DNA from 2 places in the Pseudomonas sp. OTU750018 genome. Region 1 is predicted to be linked to the other one. Evidence: predicted binding sites of a transcription regulator. Region 1 holds the regulator's gene; the other holds the start of a gene.
What was found. The regulator sigma-54, encoded in region 1, starts transcription at its own class of promoters, with help from an activator protein. The targets are predictions, from matches to a motif close to ANTGGCATNNANNTTGCTNT.
Positions count from the first base shown of each region.

Region 2: glnK (P-II family nitrogen regulator) is a predicted target of sigma-54. The motif match lies at 1,114-1,133, and genes of this name have one in related genera.

Region 1 is NZ_JAAPAU010000004.1:216,073-219,702, reverse strand. It holds gene lptB (LPS export ABC transporter ATP-binding protein) at 1-404, shown strand, start outside; gene HCI85_RS19705 (RNA polymerase factor sigma-54) at 543-2,057, shown strand; gene hpf (ribosome hibernation-promoting factor, HPF/YfiA family) at 2,251-2,559, shown strand; gene ptsN (PTS IIA-like nitrogen regulatory protein PtsN) at 2,575-3,048, shown strand; gene rapZ (RNase adapter RapZ) at 3,051-3,630, shown strand, end outside.
Region 2 is NZ_JAAPAU010000003.1:309,169-312,798, forward strand. It holds gene HCI85_RS16940 (YifB family Mg chelatase-like AAA ATPase) at 1-594, opposite strand, end outside; gene HCI85_RS16945 (accessory factor UbiK family protein) at 634-903, opposite strand; gene glnK (P-II family nitrogen regulator) at 1,330-1,668, shown strand; gene HCI85_RS16955 (ammonium transporter) at 1,705-3,018, shown strand; gene HCI85_RS16960 (ammonium transporter) at 3,097-3,630, shown strand, end outside.

The DNA.
Region 1 (3,630 bases):
ACCTGGACGGTGCCGCTCGTCGCAAGGAACTTGAAGGCCTGCTGCAGGAATTCCATATCAGCCATATCCGCGACAACCTCGGCATGAGCCTGTCTGGTGGTGAGCGCCGCCGCGTGGAAATTGCCCGCGCCCTGGCGACTAACCCCAAGTTCATCCTGCTCGACGAACCCTTCGCCGGTGTCGATCCGATTTCCGTCGGCGATATCAAGCAGATCATCCACCACCTCAAGGCCAAGGGTATCGGTGTATTGATCACCGACCACAACGTGCGCGAGACCCTGGATATCTGCGAAACCGCTTATATCGTCAGCGATGGCCAGCTGATCGCAGAGGGTGATGCCGAGGCCATTCTGGCCAACCAGACAGTCAAAGAAGTGTATCTGGGGCATGAGTTCCGGCTGTAACCACCGCTTTTCTCAAGCCGACTGCAGCCAAGGCTAGGCAAAACCCTTAAAGTCAGGCATATAATTTGCTTCCTAGTGGCGCTTTTTGAAAACGCCCTGTTGTGGATTGCGCACAGACGCCGGTAAATAAGGTCTGCAATGAAACCATCGCTAGTCCTGAGAATGGGCCAGCAGCTGACGATGACACCGCAGCTGCAACAGGCCATCCGCCTGCTCCAACTGTCTACCCTGGATCTTCAGCAAGAGATCCAGGAGGCTTTGGAGTCCAACCCGATGCTCGAACGCCAGGAAGATGGCGATGATTTCGACAATTCGGACCCTATGGCTGATGGCGCAGAAAGCGCCAGCCCCAGCGAACAGCCCGAAGCGCCCTATCAGGAAACCAACTACCAGGAAGCCACGCAGACCGTGGACAACCTGGAAGAAGGCGATTGGGGCGAACGCATTCCCAATGAGCTGCCCGTCGATACCGCCTGGGAAGATATCTACCAGACCAGCGCCAGCAGCCTGCCCAGCAGCACCAACGATGATGACGAGTGGGATTTCACTACCCGCACCTCCAGCGGTGAGAGCCTGCAAAGCCACCTGCTCTGGCAGCTCAACCTGGCCCCGATGTCCGATAAGGATCGACTGATCGGCGTCACCCTGATCGACTGCATCAACGAACAGGGCTACCTGGAAGAAACCCTGGAAGAAGTGGTCGAGGCCTTCGACCCGGAACTGGACATCGAGCTCGACGAAGTCGAAGCCGTGTTGCACCGCATCCAGCAATTCGAGCCCACCGGTATCGCCGCGCGCAACCTGGGCGAGTGCCTGCTTCTGCAACTGCGTCAGCTGCCGGCGAAAACCCCTTGGCTAAGCGAAGCTCAGCGCCTGGCCAGCGACTACCTCGACCTGCTCGGCAGCCGCGACTACAGCCAGTTGATGCGCCGCATGAAGCTCAAAGAAGACGAGCTGCGCCAGGTTATCGACCTAATTCAAAGCCTCAACCCGCGCCCTGGCTCGCAGATCGAATCCAGCGAGCCGGAATACGTGGTACCCGATGTAATCGTGCGCAAACACAACGAGCGCTGGCTGGTTGAACTCAACCAGGAAGCCATGCCGCGCCTGCGGGTCAACGCGCAATACGCCGGCTTTGTGAAACGCGCCGATTCCAGCGCCGACAACACCTTTATGCGTAACCAGCTGCAGGAAGCGCGCTGGTTTATCAAAAGCCTGCAAAGCCGCAACGAAACTTTGATGAAAGTGGCCACGCAGATCGTTGAACACCAGCGCGGCTTCCTCGACTACGGCGATGAGGCAATGAAACCCCTGGTGCTGCACGATATTGCCGAAGCGGTGGGCATGCACGAGTCGACCATCTCGCGGGTGACCACGCAGAAATTCATGCACACCCCGCGTGGCATTTACGAGCTGAAATACTTCTTTTCCAGCCACGTCAGCACCTCTGAAGGCGGCGAATGCTCGTCCACGGCAATCCGCGCCATCATCAAAAAACTGGTCGCCGCGGAAAATGCGAAAAAGCCGTTGAGTGACAGCAAGATCGCTGGTTTACTGGAAGCACAGGGCATTCAAGTCGCTCGCCGCACGGTCGCCAAGTACCGTGAGTCCCTCGGAATAGCGCCTTCCAGTGAGCGCAAACGATTGATCTAAGGCGGCACGAAGAAGGAAGACATCAACCCAGACAGAACATGCCCAGGCCTCGCCTTTTCGCAAAAGCAGCCATACTGCCAACATGCAATCAGCGACCGTGCCAGGCTCGTTCTACCCGAGTCTTCCACGCCACAGTGTTCCGGCGGCAGGCCTCATGCCTGCCTCTTACACACGGCAACAAGGAGAAAGCGGTATGCAAGTCAACATCAGTGGACACCAGCTGGATGTGACCGACGCCCTACGCGACTACATCGCCGAAAAACTCGGCCGATTGGAGCGCCACTTCGACAAGATCACCAATGTACAAGTCACCATGGAGGTCGAGAAACTCAAACAGAAAATCGAAGCGACCCTGCACATTGCTGGCGGTGAAGTCGTCGCCAATGCCGAACATGAAGACATGTACGCAGCCATCGATCTACTGACTGATAAACTCGACCGACAACTCATCAAACACAAGGAAAAACAGCTCGAACGTCAACAGGGCGCTATGGCCCGCTGACATCGTCTACCTCCTATGATCCGACTTGAAACTATCCTGACCCCCGGCCGTTCTTTAGTGAACGTGCCGGGCGGCAGCAAAAAACGTGTCCTCGAACAGATTGCCAACCTGGTGGCCCGTGAGCTACCTGACCTGGACGGCCAAGACATCTTCGAAAGCCTGATAGCCCGGGAAAAACTTGGCTCGACCGGTTTCGGCAATGGCATTGCCATTCCGCACTGTCGCCTGCCGGGTTGTACCGCGCCGATCAGCGCCTTGCTGCGCCTGGACGCTGCAGTAGACTTCGACGCCATCGACGGTGCGCCTGTGGACCTGCTGTTTGTTCTGCTGGTGCCCGAAGCTGCCACCGACGCTCACCTAGAACTGCTCCGGCAGATCGCCAGCATGCTCGATCGCAGCGATGTGCGTGCCAGCCTGCGCCAAGCCGAAAGCAGCGAAGCCCTGTATCAGGTGGTTGTGGACGTACAAAGCCAACTCAACCGAGCCTGAGCATGCGCCTGATCATCGTTAGCGGTCGCTCCGGCTCCGGGAAGAGCACCGCCCTCGATGTGCTTGAGGACAACGGTTTCTACTGCATCGACAACCTGCCAGCCGGGCTGCTGCCTGAACTGGCTGAGCGCGCCCTGCTGCACACCGAACTGCTGCATCCGCAGGTCGCGGTGTCGATTGATGCGCGCAACCTGCCGAGCCACCTCAAGCGCTTTCCCGAGCTGCTTGAAGAAGTTCGCGCACGGCACATCAAGTGCGATGTGATCTATCTGGATGCCGACGAAGAAACCCTGCTCAAGCGCTTCTCGGAAACCCGCAGACGCCACCCGCTGACCAACGAGAGTCGCTCGCTGGCTGAAGCCATCGCCGATGAAGCGCTGCTGCTAGGGCCGATCATCGACCTAGCCGACCTGAAGATCGACACCACTCACCTCAACCTGTACCAGCTGCGCGACAGCCTGAAGCTGCGCCTGCTCAATCAGCCAGAGCCAGGTACCGCGTTTCTGCTGGAGTCCTTTGGCTTCAAGCGCGGCATGCCGGTGGATGCTGATCTGGTATTCGATGTGCGCTGCCTGCCCAATC
Region 2 (3,630 bases), on a different contig from region 1:
GATCTGCCCCTGCACTTCGGCTAGATCGGGGTAGGGCAGCACTTGGCGCAGCAAGCCCTGGGCCTGATAGGGCGCAATCGGTGTTTGGCCATTGAGGTGGGCGGCGACTTCCAGCAGGTGCTCGACGGCAATCACCGTGAGTCCCGAGGCTAGGCTGGCTTCCTCGGCATTGGCCTTGGGCACTACTAAGGTGCGTCCGGCGGCGCGGGCGGCTAGCGCGGCGGGTAAGACGCCTTGTACCGGGCGAATCGCCCCGGACAGCGCCAGTTCACCCAGGAACTCAAGCGGCTCCAGTGCGCTGCTTGGCACCTGTCCGCTGGCGGCGAGAATGCCGAGGGCAATCGCCAGGTCGAAGCGCCCGCCGTCCTTGGGTAAATCGGCCGGTGCCAGATTCAAGGTAATCCGCCTGGGCGGGAACTCGAAGGCGCAATTGAGGATGGCGCTGCGCACCCGGTCCTTGCTTTCCTTGACGGCGGTTTCCGGCAAACCAACTAGGGCTAGCGAGGGCAGGCCATTGGCCAAGTGGGCTTCGACGGTGACGGCGGGGGCTTCAACACCCACTTGGGCGCGGCTGTGGACTATGGCCAGGGACATCGATCACTCCTTGATCGGCTGATGCATCCGCTGCGGGTGTTACTCGCGGGTGGCTGGGGCGTCTGCGCTGCGTGCTTCCATTTCGGCGACCTTGGCTTCGAGAGCTTCCAGGCGGGCGCGGGTGCGGGCGAGCACGACCATCTGGCTGTCGAATTCGTCGCGGCTGACTAAGTCGAGTTTGCTGAAGGCGCTTTGCAGCAGCACTTTGAACTGGGCTTCGAACTCGCCGCGCGGCAAGGGCGCGTCACCGTTGAACAGGCGCGAGGCGTGGGTGGTCAGGGCGTCTAGTAGGGCTTTAGGTGGCAGCATGATGAGGTTCCGTTTACAGATGGCGGCAGTGTAGCACGCAGCTTTATCGGGCTTGCCGGCCGGGTCCGGAACGGGTTGGCGGCTTCTGCACGGTTTTCGCGCGCTGCTTGGCGGGCTGTTGCACCGTTGTTGTGCGCTGGCGGTTGGCTAGTACTGGGCTAAAACGCCCGTTTGCCGGGTAACTGCATGAAATAAATCGGTTTTACCTGATCTGGCAAGCTTTCTGCTTTGTCTCTTGCGACGCATGCACCGATGCAGTTCCGGTGCGTCAGGCGAAGCGGGGAAGTGCTTCGTCGGGAGCGGTTGGTGAGTATCGGTGCTGCTGGATCAGGGCGGCGATGCATTACAAAAGCCAGGCACTGCGCTTAGACTTGGTCCGGGTTCGCAATTCCTGGGGCATGTCCACCTTACACGGGAGAGAGTTACATGAAGCTAGTCACTGCCATCATCAAGCCGTTCAAGCTGGACGACGTCCGTGAGTCACTGTCGGAGATCGGCGTGCAGGGTATCACCGTCACTGAAGTCAAAGGCTTCGGTCGCCAGAAAGGCCATACCGAGCTGTATCGCGGTGCTGAATACGTGGTCGATTTCTTGCCAAAAGTGAAAATCGACGTGGCCATCGCTGACGATCAACTCGATCGCGTCATCGAGGCCATCACCAAAGCTGCTAACACCGGCAAGATCGGTGACGGCAAGATTTTCGTTGTAAACCTGGAACAGGCGATCCGCATCCGTACCGGCGAAACCGGCACCGACGCAGTTTAAGCCTCCGAACGAACCCCACGCCCCAGGAGTTAAACCATGACTCTGCGAAAAATCGCAGGGCTAGGAGCCCTTTTGTCTCTAGTTCCTGGCTTTGCCATGGCCGAAGAGGCAAGCCTGAACAGCGGCGACACCGCTTGGATGTTGGTCGCCACTGTACTGGTGCTGTTTATGACCATCCCCGGTCTGGCGCTTTTCTACGCTGGCATGGTGCGTTCGAAGAACGTGCTGTCGGTGCTGATGCAGTGTTTTGCAGTAACCGGGTTGATCAGCATTCTGTGGGTCGTTTACGGCTACAGCCTGGCCTTTGATACCACTGGCATGGAGCAGGGAGTCGTCAACTTCAACTCCTTCGTCGGCGGTTTCTCCAAAGCCTTCCTATCTGGTTTGACCCTGGACAGCCTGGTGGCTGGGATTCCAGAGAGCGTGTTCATCACCTTTCAGATGACCTTCGCCATCATCACTCCGGCGCTGATCGTCGGTGCCTTCGCTGAGCGCATGAAGTTCTCGGCCATGCTGATCTTCATGGCCGTGTGGTTCACCCTGGTATATGCGCCTATCGCGCACATGGTTTGGGGCGGCAACGGGGCGCTGATGTGGGACTGGGGTGTGCTCGACTTTGCGGGCGGCACCGTGGTGCACATCAACGCCGGTATCGCCGGTCTGGTGGCCTGTCTGGTGCTGGGCAAGCGCAAGGGTTTCCCAACGACCGCCATGCCGCCGCACAACCTTGGCTACACCCTGATCGGCGCAAGCATGCTCTGGGTCGGCTGGTTCGGCTTCAACGCAGGTTCTGCGCTGGCAGCCAACGGCAGCGCCGGTATGGCCATGCTGGTAACCCAGATTGCCACCGCTACCGCTGCGTTGAGCTGGATGTTCGCCGAGTGGATCACTCACCGCAAACCAAGCGTTCTGGGCATTGCCTCGGGCGCTGTGGCGGGTTTGGTGGCGATCACTCCGGCGTCCGGTACCGCGGGGCCGATGGGTGCTCTGGCGATTGGTCTGGCAAGTGGGGCGATCTGCTTCTTCTGCGCCACCAGCCTGAAACGCAAGCTGGGTTATGACGATTCCCTCGACGTGTTCGGTGTACACGCCGTGGGCGGCATTGTCGGCGCCATTCTCACCGGGGCGTTCGCCGCACCGGCCTTGGGTGGCTTCGGCACGGTGGAAAATATTCCGGCGCAGCTGTGGATCCAGTTCGAGGGGGTGGCCTTCACCGTGGTGTACACCGCAGTGGTGACCTTCGTGATTCTGAAAGTGATCGACCTAGTAATGGGCCTGCGTGTCAGCGAAGAGGAAGAGACCATCGGTCTCGATCTCGCCCTGCATAACGAGCGCGGCTACAACCTGTAAGCACACGGAGCGCGTCCGGAGCCAACCCGGACGTCTTAACCGAATAGCGCTAAAAAGCGCAACGGCAAGAGGTGAACCATGGACAACACAGCATTGACTGCACTGCAGTACGGTTTTGATACCTTCTACTTTTTGGTTTGCGGCGCCCTGGTAATGTGGATGGCAGCGGGTTTTGCCATGCTCGAATCCGGTCTGGTGCGAGCCAAGAACACCACTGAAATTCTCACCAAGAACATCGCCCTGTACGCAGTGGCGAGCATCATGTACCTGGTGATCGGTTACCACATCATGTACTCCAGCCCGGAAGGCGGCATCCTGCCAAGCCTGGGTTTCCTGCTGGGAGAAGAGAACAGCGTTGAGTCGGTTCTGGCCGGCGGTGACGATGCTCCTTACTACTCGGCCCGTTCGGATTTCTTCTTCCAGGTGGTGTTTGCCGCGACCTGCATGTCGATCGTTTCCGGTGCCGTGGCTGAGCGCATGAAGCTGTTCGCCTTCCTGGCGTTCGCCGTGGTCATGACCGGTTTCATCTACCCGGTACAGGGCTTCTGGAAATGGGGTTCGGGCTTCCTCAACGAAGCTGGCTTCCTCGACTTCGCTGGTTCTGGTGTGGTG